3 regions of the Alishewanella sp. WH16-1 genome follow, and region 2 is predicted to be linked to each of the others. Evidence: predicted binding sites of a transcription regulator. Region 2 holds the regulator's gene; each other region holds the start of a gene.
What was found. The regulator sigma-54, encoded in region 2, starts transcription at its own class of promoters, with help from an activator protein. The targets are predictions, from matches to a motif close to GTTGGCACGNNNNTNGNNT.
Positions count from the first base shown of each region.

Region 1 (5,195 bases), on a different contig from region 2:
GTCATCCTGCTGATACATGCCGTGAAAACGGATCAACATAAAGTTATCGCCGGTAAAACCACCGGTAATGTCATTTTGCAAGTCGCTGGTAATGGTGCCACGTAAATGGTCGCTTTCGGCCTTTAAACGCTCGTTGTCCGACAGCTTGCCCGGCGCGACAAATTCAGGATTAACAGGATACTGACTCATTAATACACATCCTTCTGATAGCGCTTGGCTATCCGTAACTGATCTAAATACTGTTGCGCGGCCTTTTCATCTTTACCGCCTTGCTGCTGCACTATGGTCAGCAACGCCTGATGCACGTCTTTCGCCATCCGGGCGCCGTCACCGCAGATATAGAGGTGTGCACCCTGCTCTAACCATTGCCAGACCTCAGCGCCATGTTTCAGCAGCTTATGCTGCACATAGACTTTTTCCGCCGTATCGCGGCTAAAGGCAACGTCGAGCCGGGTTAGCAAGCCTTGCTTTAAGTAATTCTGCAGCTCTACCTGATACAGGAAGTCCTGGGTAAAGTGTGGGTTACCAAAGAATAGCCAGTTTTTACCGCTGGCGGCACGGGCATCCCGCTCCTGTAAAAAGGCGCGGAATGGCGCAATGCCGGTGCCCGGGCCAATCATAATCACCGGGGTGTCATCATTCTCTGGCAAGCGGAAGTTGTTATTGGTTTCAACAAACACCTTAATGCTGCCGCCTTCTGCTAACCGCTCGGCTAAAAAGCCGGAAGCGCCACCCAGATGCGGTTTGCCATAGGCTTGATAACGCACCACACCCACCGTTAAATGCACTTCGTCCTCTACCTCGGCCTGTGAGGACGCAATAGAATATAAGCGTGGCTGCTGCTTACGTAGCGCATCGACCAGTTGCTGCGCACTAATCAGCGCCGGATGTTCACGCACGATATCGATAATCTGCCGCTCGCTCAGGTAGCTGCGTAGCGCGGTTTTATCGGCCACTAAAGCTTGTAACGCAGCGCTGCCGCTGGCTTTGGCATACTTATCGACAAAGGCCGGGTAGGACTGCGTCAGCTCCAGCTGTTCAGTCAAAGCATCACTAATGGTCAGACGCTCTGTACCCAGTAATACCGGGGTATTAGCGGCAATGCCCGTGAGCAGTAAGAGCTCTTTTACCAGCTGTGGGTCGTTACTGAAATAAACACCCAGCGCATCACCCGGCTGATACCGCAGCCCGGAGCCCGCCAGCGAAATCTCAATATGCCGCACATCTTTGCTGGAATCACGGCCGGTGATCTTCTGATTGGTATACAGCTCAGCGCTAAACGGCTGTTGTTTACTGTAACTGCTCTCTGCCGCCGCCGTTTGGCTGGCCCCCGGCCAGCTAATAACATCAGCCGTTGCCGCCGGCGCCTGCGCAAACTCAGGTTCTAAGGTAGTGATGAGCTGCTGCTGCCAGCTCGTGGCGGCAGTGCTGTAATCGACATCCAGATCCGCCCGCGCAATGATAGCTTTGCCGCCTAATTCGGCGAGGCGCTGATCAAAATCCTGTGCGGTTTTGCAGAAAAATTCATAGCTGGTATCGCCCAAGCCCAATACCGCATAACGCAGCTCTGGCAGCTGTGGCGCTTTTTTACTAAACAGAAAGTTATAAAAGCTGATAGCATTTTCCGGCGGCTCCCCCTCGCCATAGGTCGAGGTGACGATCACTACAAAGCGTTCGTTTTTCAGATTAGCCGCTTTATATTCGGCCAGATCCTGCACCTTAACCGTAAAGCCTTTGCCACTGGCTGCCTTGCCCAGGTCTTCCGCAACATGCTTGGCATTGCCGGTTTGCGAACCATATAGCACTGTTAAAGTCGCGGCTGGTGCCGCTACCGTGGAGGGAGCAACTGCCACACTCTGACCCGCCAATTGGGCACTGGCCGCCAGATAGCCACTAACCCAGGCTTGCTGGATCGGATTAAGCTGGCTTACCAGCCCCTGTAATTGTTTTACCTGCTGTTCAGACAGCGGGCTGGCCTGAGCGACCAGTGACGATAACAGCATAACAAACCCTGCTTAAATTAATTACCCACATTTTAGCCATCCAGATGACTACTGGTAAAAGAATGGATCTCTCTTGGTTATTCCAGAAAGGAATTAAAAACTCAGGCGGCCTGAATAAGTTCTTTCTAAAGACAGTAACAACCACTTAGTCAAACTCACTACTTTTTAGCAAATCCAACAATAAACTTCCTAAGCCCGTCACTAATAAAATAATTTTATTGTTTAAAATCAGCGCATTAATAGTTGGCATTCACTTTGCTCTGCTAACAAGGTCAAATCAGCAAGAAGGATAAAATAATGAAAGCATTACTGTTAACTGCCGCTGTTACTATCTCTAACCCGGCGGTAGCTGAGCAAAGCTGCCAGTTTCAACTTGAACACGATTTACTGATCTCACCCACCCAACTGGTTTTGCAACAACAACAGCAGCCTCTGTGGCGTATTGACCCACAAGGCAGGCTTTGGTTAGCAGACAAAGAGCAAACAACGGATGCCGAAAGCCGGGCGCTGTTACAGCAATATCAGGCTGGCATTCGCCAGCAAGCTAACTCTACGGTGGAGTTAGTGACAGATGCCATGCTGTTGGCGAGTACTGCGGTAGGGCAGGTATTAACTGAACTAACCGGAAAATCATTGCAAGACCATCCGGCGCTGCAGCAGGTGATGGCAAAAATTCAGCTCAGTACCGACAATATTATTATCCGTAATGGCGATACGCTGGAGTTACGTGGCAGCCAGATGTCGACACTGGATCAGGCTTTTGGTCCGGAATTTGATGCAGCAATTGAAAACCTGGTCGAGGAAAGCATGGGCAATATTATGCTGCAAATTGGTAAAGCCATGGTCAATGGTCAGGGCAACTTCGAGCAGCGGATGGAAGCCTTTGGCCAGCGCATGGAAAAATTTGGCGAGCAGTTAGAGCAAAATATGCAGCAAAAAGCCAGTGTGCTGGAGCAGCGCGGTGAAGCCATGTGCCAGCAGGTAGAGCAACTGGATCAACTGGAAAGTCAGATTCAACAACGTTTGCCGGTGATGCAAGATTTTGATTTGTTTAACACTCAGAAAACGGCAAAAAATTAACACCCATTCCTAACCACGGCCTTGGCGTACTGCATCGCATGACAGTACGCCCTTTTTTATTGTGCGACTGGTACTTTTTTACAAAGCGAGGTAGCCTGCAACAGTTAAGCTGAAAAAGGAGTGGTTATGACAATCCAACGTATTGATCCGACAGTGCGTTATTCAGAAGCCGTGATCGCCAATGGGCTGATCTTTTGTGCCGGCATGGTACCTGATACAGATGCTACCGATATTAGCCAGCAAACCCAAAATGTGCTGTCTCAGGTGGATGCCTTACTGGAGCGCTGTTTTAGTGACAGCAAAAAACTGGTCGACGTGACTATTTTTCTGGCCGATATGGCCGACTATGCCGCGATGAATCAGGTGTGGGATGCCTGGCTGCCCGTCGGTGCCGCGCCTGCCCGCACCACAGTAGCAGCGAAACTGGCCGATCCGCATTGGAAAGTCGAAATTAAAGTCGTCGCTGCCCAGTGAGGTCTAGTCGAAAAATGACGGCTTTGCCGGTCATTATCCGTATGATGTTTGCATTCAATGACACGGTAGCCACCACCGCTGCCGTGCGGCTCTCTTAGATATAACGGGAAACACAGATGGTGCTACTGAAAAAACTACGCTGGCCACTGGCCCTTGTAGTTATTGCTATCCTGGCTTACTACGGCCTGAAACCCTACTGGCTAACACAGTTAACCCAGCAGGAAAGTGCCAGAATTATCACGCTGAAGCAACAGGCCGTACCGGCAGCACCACTGCAACGCCTTGATGCTGAAAGAATGATGGCCGACCTGAGTTGGTTAGCGGCAGCTGAGCGGCAAGGGCGGTCTCCCGGTACTGCCGGTGGTATTGCCGCCAGACTCTGGATTGCCGAACAATTTGCGACTATCGGTTTAGCTCCCGCCGGCAGCGAGGGTTATCTGCACCCCTATAGCGTAACCGAGCATTTTTCGTTACGCCGCTGGTTCAGGGGTAAAAACGCGGTGATCCCCGGCGTAGCAGATGCGGCCAACGTACTGGGACTGTTAGCTGGTACTGAACCGGGTTTAAAGCCACTGATTATCACCGCCCACTATGATCACCTCGGCATGCACGGCGATACCATCTTCTATGGCGCCGACGATAATGCCTCTGGCGTCGCCGCCATGTTAGAACTGGCACGTTACCTTAAGCAACAGCCACTGCGTCACTCTGTGCTGTTTGTCGCGTTAGATAGCGAAGAAAAAGGCTTACAAGGCGCAGTAGCGCTGTTTCGCACCGGCCTGTTTGATGCTGACCAACTGCGCTTTAATATCAATATTGATATGCTAAGCCGTGATACAGAGCAGCAGCTATTTGCGGTTGGTAGTTATCATCATCCATGGTTACAGCCTCTGCTACAGCAAGTGCAACAACAGAGTGCGGTCAAGCTGATTGCGGCCCACGACCGACCTTGGTACAAAGCTGGGCATACTCAGGATTGGACACTTAGCTCGGATCACGGTGTCTTTCACCAACAGGGTATCCCTTTTATCTATTTTGGGGTGGCGGATCACGCGGACTACCATACCCCGAGAGACACGGCTGATAAGGTGGATGTGGCGTTTTATCATCAGGTGGTGGAAACCGTGCTGAACTTTTTACAGGTTCTGGATCAACAGCTAGCCGAAAAAGATCGGCTTAATTAACACAATATTGCTGCCATAACTTAAAATCGGTGGTGGTCAGCCATTGCTGACCGCCATGTAATTGAGCATGCATTACCGCCGCCGGATCGTCACTGTGTGGTAAGCCCAGCGCATGGCCAAACTCGTGTTGTAGCGTAACCAGTAAATCCTGTTGGTCCGCGAAAGCATAGATCACCATCTGGCGCTGTGCCTGTCGGATACTCATCACACCAAGCTCGTGGCTGCCGATCACTTGCTGCTGCGGTAGCAAATTATTGCGTTGGGTCACCATTTGCTGCAAACGCTGTTGCTCGGCGTTCAGCTCATCCGCCTGCTGCATCAGCACTCTTTGTTCTTCTTCCAGGAGCCGCCACTGTCGCTGCAGAGCAGCCGGGAGAGTTCGTGCTCCTTGTTGCTCCAGAGTTTGTAACTGTTGTTGATACTCCTGCTGCAACTGCTGTACCCGGCTGTTTTG
Region 1 covers NZ_LCWL01000078.1:12,248-17,442, reverse strand. The annotation lists gene cysI (assimilatory sulfite reductase (NADPH) hemoprotein subunit) at 1-189, opposite strand, end outside; gene AAY72_RS07225 (assimilatory sulfite reductase (NADPH) flavoprotein subunit) at 189-2,003, opposite strand; gene AAY72_RS07220 (DUF2884 family protein) at 2,301-3,083, shown strand; gene AAY72_RS07215 (RidA family protein) at 3,210-3,557, shown strand; gene AAY72_RS07210 (M20/M25/M40 family metallo-hydrolase) at 3,674-4,741, shown strand; gene AAY72_RS07205 (matrixin family metalloprotease) at 4,734-5,195, opposite strand, start outside.
Region 1: the regulator sigma-54 is predicted to act here: its motif matches at 2,246-2,264, upstream of AAY72_RS07220 (DUF2884 family protein).

Region 2 (5,195 bases):
CGTCAGGCAGGCGTTGAGGTGGCGGTAATTACCGGCCGCCGCTCGGCCATTGTTGAACAGCGCATGCGGGCACTCACCGTACCCTATATCTATCAGGGGCAGGAGAATAAAACGGCAGCTTTTCAGGAATTATTACAGCTGCTGCAACTAAGCCCGGCGGCCGTTGCCTATATAGGTGATGATCTGGCGGATTGGGAAGTGATGCAACATTGCGGCCTGGCTGTCGCGGTAAGGGATGCTCATCCTTATTTGCAACGTCATGCTGATATGAAAACCAGCTTACCCGGTGGCTTTGGTGCAGTGCGCGAACTCTGTGATTTGTTGCTAATTGCCCAACAACGTTTTCTGCAATTTGACGGTAGCAGTACATGAGAAAATTTTTAGTGTTGGCAGTGAGTTTACTCGTGCTGTTGGCAGCCTACCTTTGGTTTGCTCCGCACCAGGACAATCTCGACCGGCAACCCGATCGTGAATTTATTCCCGATTATATTGCTGAAAACCTGACCTTGCGTATTTATGACAAGGAGGGCTATATTGCCGATCACTTACAGGCGCGCCGGCTCGAACATTTCGAGCAGTTAGGCTTCACCCAGTTTGAACAGCCGCGTTACACCCTGTTTAATGCCGAACATCGTGCTGCCTGGGAAATCAGCAGCAAAGATGGCATCTGGTTTCCACAGGATAAAATTATACTGGAGCAACAGGTATTGTTACGTAATCTGTTACCAGACGGCTTTATCGAACGGGTAGAAACCGCCTCGCTGCAACTATTGTTGCCGGAAAAAACCTTACAAACCCATGAACCAGTGCGTATTGTTGGCCCTGGTTTTTATATGAACGGCGTCGGTATGTTAGCTGATCTGTCAGCACAGCACATCCAGCTACAAAAGCATCTTGAAACGGTATATTTAAATGAAAACTAACCTGTTCGCCGCGCTATTGATACTGTTTAGCGCCAGCACCCTGGCGGCTAAACCTGATCATCAGTTGCCGATTTCGATTAACGCCGACAATACCCAGGCTTCTATTCGCGATAATACGGCGGTTTATGTTGATAATGTCGAAGTCAAGCAAGGCAGTTTGCTCATTAAGGCGGATCGTCTGGAAATTAATGCCAGTGCCGGTAAAGGCCAGGAAATCTTTATTTTCAGCGGCACCCCTGTAACCTATTCACAACTGCTAGACGGCGAACGTCCCGTCACTGCTCAGGCGAATGAAATTCGCTATGACATTGCCAGTCGTACCCTCACCTTAACGACCGACGCCGAGTTAACCCAAAGCGGCTCCTTGGTGCGGGGCGATATTATCCGTTACAACCTGGAGCGCCAGGAACTAACGGCCGGCAGCGAGCAAAACCGCCGCGTCACGACCATTTTTACGCCGGAAACCAAGGAAAATCCATGAAGTTAGTGGTAGCGCATCTGGCGAAAAGTTATAAAGGCCGCCAGGTAGTAAAAGATGTCAGTCTGGAAGTGAATGCCGGCCAGATCGTTGGCTTACTCGGTCCGAATGGCGCAGGTAAAACCACCACCTTTTATATGATTGTCGGCCTAGTCCCGTCCGATAAAGGGCAAATCACCCTCAATGATCAGGACATTACCTTCGCCCCTATTCATCAGCGCGCCAGAGCCGGTATCGGTTATTTACCGCAGGAGAGCTCGATTTTTCGCAAGCTAACGGTCTATGACAACCTGTTAGCGATACTGCAAACCCGCAAAGACCTGAGCAGCCAACAACGTGAAGACATTGCCGACGAACTGCTGGAAGAGTTTCATATTGGCCATATCAAGCACAGCTTAGGGATGGCCTTATCGGGTGGTGAGCGGCGCCGGGTTGAGATTGCCCGCGCCCTGGCCGCCAACCCGGCTTTTATTCTGCTGGATGAGCCCTTTGCCGGTGTTGACCCGATTTCCGTGTTAGATATCAAAAAGATTATCCAGCATCTGTGTCAGCGCGGGATCGGTGTCTTGATCACCGATCATAACGTCAGGGAAACCCTTGATGTCTGCGAAATTGCCTACATTGTCAGTCATGGCGAGTTAATTGCGGCTGGCTCGCCGCAAGACGTGCTGGCGAATCAACAGGTCCGCGATGTATACCTTGGTGAGCAATTCAGGCTATAGTAAGGGCGTCGGACAACAGTCATATATTCAGGAGAGAATCAGACTTACATGAAGCCGTCTTTACAACTGCGCCTAGGCCAACAGCTGACTATGACACCCCAGCTGCAGCAGGCGATCCGTTTACTACAGCTATCAACTATAGAACTACAGCAGGAAGTTCAGGAAGCTCTGGACGCTAACCCTTTGCTGGAAGGCGATGACGACTATAGCACTGAACATTCAGATACGGATCTGAGTCTGGCAAACCTGAACCGCGATACGCCGGCGACAGACAGTGCCAGCGATGATAACGACGACTTCACTGATTATACCGACCATTCAGAGCGCGACAGCAGCGAGGCAATGACCGAACAGAACATTCAGGACGATCTGCCGCTTGATAACAATTGGGATGATTTAGTCAGCGCTGCGCCGGTAACCAGTGGAGCCCTACCCGATGACGATATGGTTTATCAGGGAGAAACCACCGAGACCTTACAAGACTACTTACGCTGGCAAATGGAACTGACCCCCTTTTCTGCAACTGACCGCGCTATCGCCGAAATTATTATTGAAGCGGTGGATGAAACGGGTTTGCTCACTATCAGCTGCGAAGACATTCTCGAGTCTTTGCAGTTGCCCGATGTGGAAGCCGATGAAGTCGAGGCCGTATTAAAGCGGATCCAGCTATTCGACCCGGTTGGTGTCGCCGCACGCTCAGTGCAAGAGTGTTTGTTAGTGCAGTTGCGGCAGTTTGATCCTGCGACGCCCTACTTAAATGATGCAAAACAAATAATCAGCGAATATACCGACTTTTTAGCTAACCGGGACTTTCGTTCTCTGATGCGGGTGACTAAACTCAAAGAAGAAGAACTGAAGGAAGTGATGCGTTTGATCCACAGCTTAAACCCAAGACCGGGTGCGGATGTGATCAGGCAAGAGCAGCAGTACATTATTCCTGATGTTGTAGTGAGTAAAGTCAAAGGTCGCTGGCAGGTAGAATTGAACCCGGACGCTATGCCTAAGGTTAGGATTAATCAGCAATATGCGGCCTTATCCAGAACGGCACGTAACAGTGCGGATAGCCAGTTTATCCGCTCACATCTGCAGGAAGCGAAATGGTTTCTAAAAAGTTTAGAAAGCCGCAACGAAACCCTGTTAAAAGTGGCCAGCTGTATAGTGCAGCAGCAACAGGCTTTTTTTGAACACGGCGAAGAAGCCATGAAGCCAATGGTACTGAATGATGTGGCCGAGATGGTCAGTATGCATGAATCAACGATTTCCAGGGTGACAACCCAAAAGTATATGCATACACCGCGCGGAATTTTTGAACTTAAGTTCTTTTTCTCCAGTCATGTTAGTACAGAGAGTGGTGGTGAATGCTCCTCCACAGCAATTCGCGCTTTTATCAAAAAACTGGTGGCTGCGGAAAATCCCGCTAAGCCATTAAGTGATAGCAGGATGGCAGAAATTTTGTCTGATCAGGGTATTAACGTTGCGCGGCGTACCATCGCCAAGTACCGCGAATCCCTGTTTATCCCGCCATCCAATCAACGAAAGACCCTGCTGTAAGTGTCTTAACAAGAAGGAAGAGTCTATGCAAATCAACCTAACTGGCCGTCACGTAGAAATTACCGACTCTCTGAGAGAATATGTAGACAGTAAATTTGCTAAACTGGAGCGCCATTTTGAAAACATCAATAATGTGCACGTAGTCCTGAATGTCGAAAAGCTAAAACAAATTGCTGAAGCCAAAATCCATCTGAATGGTGGTGAAGTTTTTGCCGTCTCTGAAGACGAAAATATGTACGCCGCCATTGACCAGTTAATTGATAAGCTGGACAGGCAAGTGATCAAACATAAAGAAAAGTTGTCACGACACTAAGATGATTAATTTAAGCGCTATGTTAGCGGAGAACTGCACGAAAAGTGCAGTTCTTTTTAACAGTAAAAAACGAATCCTCGAATATATCGCCGAACTGGCCCACCAGCAAATACCCGAAATGTCTGAATACAGCATTCTGGAAGCGCTGATGACCCGCGAAAAGCTGGGCTCAACCGGTATTGGCGGCGGTATTGCGATCCCGCATGGTAAACTGGAGTGTGTGACTTCGCCCATTCTGGTGTTTGTTGTCAGTCAGGATCCTATCCCCTTCGATGCCATTGATAACCAGGGTGTTGATATTTTCTGCGCTATCCTGATCCCGAAAGATCAGTGTCAGGCACATTTAACCACGCTATCGGGCATTGCCAAACTGCTTAGCCAGAAAGAGCTAACCAAGAAAATCCGGCACGCCGGCTCAGATCAGCAACTGTACCAGTTATTGGTGGAATCCAGTCAGCTGGCAGGTGACAAATGAAATTACTGGTAGTCAGCGGCCGCTCAGGCTCAGGTAAATCCGTCGCATTACGGGTGATGGAAGATCTGGGCTACTACTGCGTAGATAATATTCCGGTGAATTTGCTGCCCACCCTGGCTAATGCGGTAATGGATCAGTATGAGCGGGTTGCAGTTAGCATCGATGTGCGCAATTTACCGACCGAGCCGGAAGAACTGGCAGAAATTCTGTCCTATTTACCGCGTAAACTCGAACTGACTATTCTATACCTGGATGCTGACCACACCACGCTGATTAAGCGTTTTAGTGAAACCCGGCGTCTACACCCACTTTCCCATCAAGCCATGTCGCTGGACGAAGCGATTTCGCGGGAACAGCAATTGCTGGATCCCATCTCCAGCCGCGCCGATCTGTATATTGATACCACCGAACTCAATATTCATCAGTTAGCGGAATTATTACGCGAACGGATCCTCGGCCAGAAAACCGGCCGGCTGGTGATGTTGTTTGAATCCTTTGGTTTTAAATACGGTATTCCGAAAGAGGCCGATTATGTCTTTGATGCCCGTTTCTTACCCAATCCGCATTGGGAACCGGCGCTAAAGCCGCTTACCGGCCTGGATCAACCGGTAAAAGATTATCTGGCTTCAGAACCAATAGTTGGTAAATACATCTGGCAAATTAATAGCTTTATCAGTAGCTGGTTACCACATCTCGAGCGCAACAATCGCAGTTATCTGACCATTGCCATTGG
Region 2 covers NZ_LCWL01000077.1:56,539-61,733, reverse strand. The annotation lists gene kdsC (3-deoxy-manno-octulosonate-8-phosphatase KdsC) at 1-372, shown strand, start outside; gene lptC (LPS export ABC transporter periplasmic protein LptC) at 369-923, shown strand; gene lptA (lipopolysaccharide transport periplasmic protein LptA) at 913-1,404, shown strand; gene lptB (LPS export ABC transporter ATP-binding protein) at 1,401-2,123, shown strand; gene AAY72_RS07090 (RNA polymerase factor sigma-54) at 2,172-3,674, shown strand; gene hpf (ribosome hibernation promoting factor) at 3,700-3,987, shown strand; gene ptsN (PTS IIA-like nitrogen regulatory protein PtsN) at 3,989-4,462, shown strand; gene rapZ (RNase adapter RapZ) at 4,459-5,195, shown strand, end outside.

Region 3 (5,195 bases), on a different contig from region 2:
TATGGGCGATGCTGCTGCCTATGCTTATCTGGCCATGCAGGAAGCGATGCAGGATGCCGGTTTAAGCGATGAGCAGATTTCGCATCCGCGCGTTGGCTTGGTGGTTGGCTCGGGCGGCGCTTCGTCCAAAACTCAGGTTGAAGCGGCCGACATTCTGCGTGAAAAAGGTGTAAAACGGGTCGGCCCCTATGCCGTGCCGAAAACCATGTCCAGCACCTGCTCGGCCTGTCTGGCTACGCCCTTTAAAATTAAAGGCGTCAACTATTCCATCAGTTCAGCCTGTGCCACCAGTGCACACTGTATCGGTCATGCGATGGAACTGATCCAACTGGGCAAACAGGATATCGTGTTTGCCGGTGGTGGTGAGGAAGTGCACTGGACGCTGGCGATGGAGTTTGATGCGATGGGCGCCTTATCCAGCCGTTACAACGACACGCCAGAACTGGCCTCGCGTACCTATGACGCTAACCGTGATGGTTTTGTCATCAGTGGCGGTGGCGGTATCGTCGTAGTTGAAGAATTAGAGCACGCGCTGGCGCGTGGTGCGACCATCTATGCTGAAATTGTCGGTTATGGCGCGACGTCAGATGGCTATGACATGGTGGCACCAAGCGGTGAAGGCGCCGTACGTTGTATGCAAATGGCGATGCAGGGCGTGGACGCACCTATTGATTATCTGAATACTCATGGCACCAGCACCCCGGTGGGTGATGTCAAAGAGCTGGGCGCGATCCAGGAAGTTTTTGCCGGCAAAACCCCGGCCATCAGTGCGACTAAGGCGATGACTGGTCATGCGCTGGGTGCGGCCGGTGTGCATGAGGCCATTTACTCGCTGCTGATGCTAAAGCATAACTTTATTGCGCCGTCGATCAACATCGGTGAACTGGATGAAGCGGCTAAAGGTCTGGATATCGTGACCCAAACCCGCGACGCAGTCTTAAATACCGTGATGTCGAACAGCTTTGGCTTTGGTGGCACCAATGCCACCTTAGTAATGCAACGCTACAAAGGGTAATGCAACGCGACAAAGCGTAATGCAAGGCCATAACGGCTAACTGCAGCTGTTATAACTTAAGGCGCTGACATCAGCGCCTTTTTTCTTGCTCAAGTTCAGTTCTTGCGACACGACTTTTCTTGCTAGAATGCACCCATCCGAACAACGGGGCCGATAATGAACATTTACGCTGATGAAAATATGCCGCTAGTGCGCGAGTTTTTCGCCGATCTTGGCGAGGTAACCACCTTTGATGGCCGTAACGTCAAGGCTGAGGCATTGCGCGAGGCCGATATCCTGCTGGTGCGTTCGGTAACGCAAGTCGATGCCAGTTTGCTATCACAGAATAACCGCTTACGTTTTGTCGGCACGGCTACTATCGGTACTGAACATGTTGACAGAGATTATTTAGCTTTCCGGCAGATTAGCTTTAGTTCGGCGCCCGGCTGCAATGCCCAGTCGGTGCTGGAATATGTACTTAGCAGTTTATGGTTTCTGGTTGAGCGTTATCAGTGGTCATTGCAGCATAAAGTGCTGGGTATTGTCGGGGTTGGCAGTATCGGCCAGCGTTTAGCAACCGCGGCAAAGGCGCTGGGGATCCCGCTGCTGCTCTGCGATCCGCTGCGAGCTGAGCAAGAGCCGGATTTTCCGCATACCGATTTTGCCACCTTGTGTCAGCAGGCCGATATTATCAGTTTTCATACCCCGCTTGAAAAATCCGGGCCTTATCCCAGCTATCACCTATTAGATACAGTACACTTGGCGCAGCTAAAACCTGACTGCGCTATTATCAACGCCTCGCGCGGCGCCGTGATCGATAATCAGGCGCTGCTGACGGCGCAACAGCAGCAGCGTCGGCCGCTGGTGCTGGATGTGTGGGAACAGGAGCCGGATATCTTGTTGCCGCTACTGCCGTATTGCGATCTGGCCACCGCGCATATTGCCGGCCATAGCGTCGAAGGCAAGGCGCGGGGCACCGAAATGCTGTATCAGCGCTGCTGTGAGCTGCTGCAACAGCAGCCCAAGGTGACCCTGGCCGCGCTCTTGCCGGTACCAGCGATGGAAAAACTACAACTTTCCGCTAATTTTGGGCTTCCAGATGTCCAAAATCTCGCCAGGATGTTATATGATGTGCGGCGGGATGATGCCTTGTTCCGGTATCATATAACAGGTCACGGGTTTGACTGGCTCAGAAAGTCTTATCCTGCGAGGCGCGAGTACAGTGCGCTACAACTGAGTGGCCCGGCTTTACCGGCCTGGCTTGACTCCTTAGGCTTTAGTCGTCAGTAATAAGAGGATGCACCGCATGGCGTCGCAATACAATGTCGCAGTTTTGGGCGCGACCGGTCTGGTCGGCCAACATTTAATCGAAATTCTGGAGCAGCGTGATTTTCCGGTTGCGCAACTGTTCCCGCTGGCCAGCAGCCGCTCGGCCGGTGGTACTGTGACCTTTAAGGGTAAAAAGCTGACGGTGCTGGATGCTGAAACCTTTGACTGGAGCCAGGCACAGATTGGTTTATTCTCCGCCGGTGGCAGTGTCTCGGCGATTTATGCCCCTAAAGCCGCGGAAGCGGGCTGTGTAGTGATTGATAACACCTCGCATTTCCGTTACGAAGCGGATATTCCCTTAGTGGTGCCGGAAGTTAACCCTGAGGCCATTGCTGATTACCGTAACCGTAATATTATTGCCAACCCCAACTGTTCAACGATTCAGATGTTGGTGGCGTTAAAGCCAATTCATGATGCCGTTGGCATTAGCCGGGTCAATGTCGCGACTTATCAGTCGGTCAGTGGTGCCGGACAATCGGCAGTAGAAGCCCTGGCCAGCGAAACTGCACAGCTGATGAACGGCCGGCCACTGGATGAGCAGGGACAGTTTGCCCGGCAAATCGCTTTTAACGTGATTCCGCAGATTGATGTGTTTCTGGAAAATGGTTACACCAAAGAAGAAATGAAGATGCACTGGGAAACTCAGAAGATTCTGGGCGACAGCAGCATCGCCGTTAATGCCACCGCAGTACGGGTGCCGGTATTCTATGGTCACGCCGAAGCAGTGCATATCGAAACCCGGATGCCGATTTCGCCAGAGCAGGTAAAAGCCCTGCTGGCCAATGCGCCGGGTGTGGTATTACTGGAGAACAATGCCGACTTCCCAACCCAGGTTTGCAGTGCTACCGGTAAAGATGAGGTCTTTGTTGGCCGTATTCGTCAGGATTTATCCCACGAGAATGGTATAAATATGTGGATTGTGGCCGATAATATTCGTAAAGGTGCTGCCACCAACAGTATTCAGATCGCCGAAGTGCTGATCCGCGACTATCTGTAGTCAGATAATCGTAAAGTAGTATATTACTGTTACAGGCCGCTTTTGCGGCCTGTTTTCATTGTGGCTGCCGCTGCGCCTCTGGTCAGTTTCCGGCATCTGCATTATAGTTGGCGGGCTGACTTTGAGAATGATGGAACACTGTTTGCATAGCTCTGAAATAAAGTTTGGCTTAATGACGTGAGTCTGGTTGCTCGGCTAAGGAAAACTGATGCCCGTTCGTATTTTATTCGTATTGCTACTTGTCAATTTTTCGGCGTTTGCGTTCTCACAAAGTGCGCCAACACAGATCCGTGGCCCGAAAAGCAGTGATAATGCCTTTACCCAGCAACAGTTTGGCCCGCTGACGGCCAGCGATACGCTATGGCGGATTGCCGAGCAGGTTAAACCCAATGATAGCGTGACCACCTATCAGGTGATGTACGCGCTGTTTCTGAAAAACCCGGGCGCCTTTAACGATGCTAACTTTAATCATTTACGGCCGGGCGCAGTCTTAATTCTGCCAGATTTGCGGGAAATTCGTAGTGTCGATGCGGAACAAGCACGACGCAAAGCGGATTTGGATGATCAGGCCTGGGCGGAACGTACCCGTCGTGAAGCCGAGGCCCGTGCCAGAGCCCGCGAACAGACTACCAAGCCGAATCAGGTGCAGCAGCAGACATTGGCCGAGTTGAACGCCTTAAAAGATAACTATCAGAGCTCGATGCAACTGATTGAAGGTATTGCACGCGAAAACGAGCAACTGCGTGCTTCATTGGGCCGGGTACAGCAGGAGTTAGAGGGGCTGAAAAACCAGCTGGCCGAAGACAGTGAATTACAACAGCAACTTAACCAGCTATTACAGCAGCAACAACAAATCTTGGCTGAACAGGAAGCACGGCGGCAAGCTGAGGAAGCTGCTCGCGTAGCTGCCAGCGAAAATCAGCTGGCCCAGTTGTTGAATAATCCGCTGAGTTGGGTGTTAGCGGCCATTACACCAGCGTTGCTGGCATTGTTCGGTGTCATGGTGTGGATTAGAAAACGTGGCCAGAAAACTGAGCAGGTAGTTGCCGCCGCGACCAAAGAGCCTGTTGCGCCTGTGGGATATCAGTCGCCGGTGCCTCCGCTGGATAATAGTCAGGATTTTGACGATAGCTTATTTACGCTCGACGACAGCTTGCTCGATGATGCCTTTGAAACCCCGACAACGGCTAAAGCCGGTGCGGCGGCGAAGAATCTGGGTGACGATGATTTGCCTGACTTTAGCGACGATATCTTACTGGATGATTTTGACAACGCCGATCCGCTGAAATCAGAGTTACTCGACGTGCCACAGGATGAGTCACTGGATTTCTCGCTTGATGATGATACTCAAATAACCACCGATACTGCAGATGACTTGATGTTACCTGACAGTGATGAACTGAGTTTTGATGCTGATAATATTTTGTCTGATACCGATCTGGCCTCATTGCTAGACGTTGAAGACGAAGCAGAGGAAGTGATTGAACTGGCCGATCCTGAACAAGCTGAAGCGGCTTCGCTAATGCCACAGCCACAACCAGAGGTCGAAGACGCTAGTTTAGACAGTCAGGACGATATCGATAATCTGTTGGAAGAAATTGAGCTGGATTGGCCGGTAGACGAAGCGACACCGCGCAATGATCAGACTGTGGCACCGACCGAACTAAGCGAGATGCCTGAGCCAGCCGATACCGGGGTGGCGACGGATAATCTTGAGGCGGACTGGGCGCAGGAGCTGCAAGAGTCAACAGCAACGGATACCAAGTTTGACAGCTCAGAGCTGGAGGCCTTTGCCGAGCAACTGGCCGCAGAGGGAGATTTTCCGGAGCAGGATGATGAGGAATTAATTACCGAAGATGAAGCCCGGTTGCAGGA
Region 3 covers NZ_LCWL01000132.1:1,738-6,932, reverse strand. The annotation lists gene fabB (beta-ketoacyl-ACP synthase I) at 1-1,015, shown strand, start outside; gene AAY72_RS14115 (4-phosphoerythronate dehydrogenase) at 1,172-2,284, shown strand; gene AAY72_RS14110 (aspartate-semialdehyde dehydrogenase) at 2,301-3,320, shown strand; gene AAY72_RS14105 (FimV/HubP family polar landmark protein) at 3,529-5,195, shown strand, end outside.
Region 3: the regulator sigma-54 is predicted to act here: its motif matches at 3,450-3,468, upstream of AAY72_RS14105 (FimV/HubP family polar landmark protein).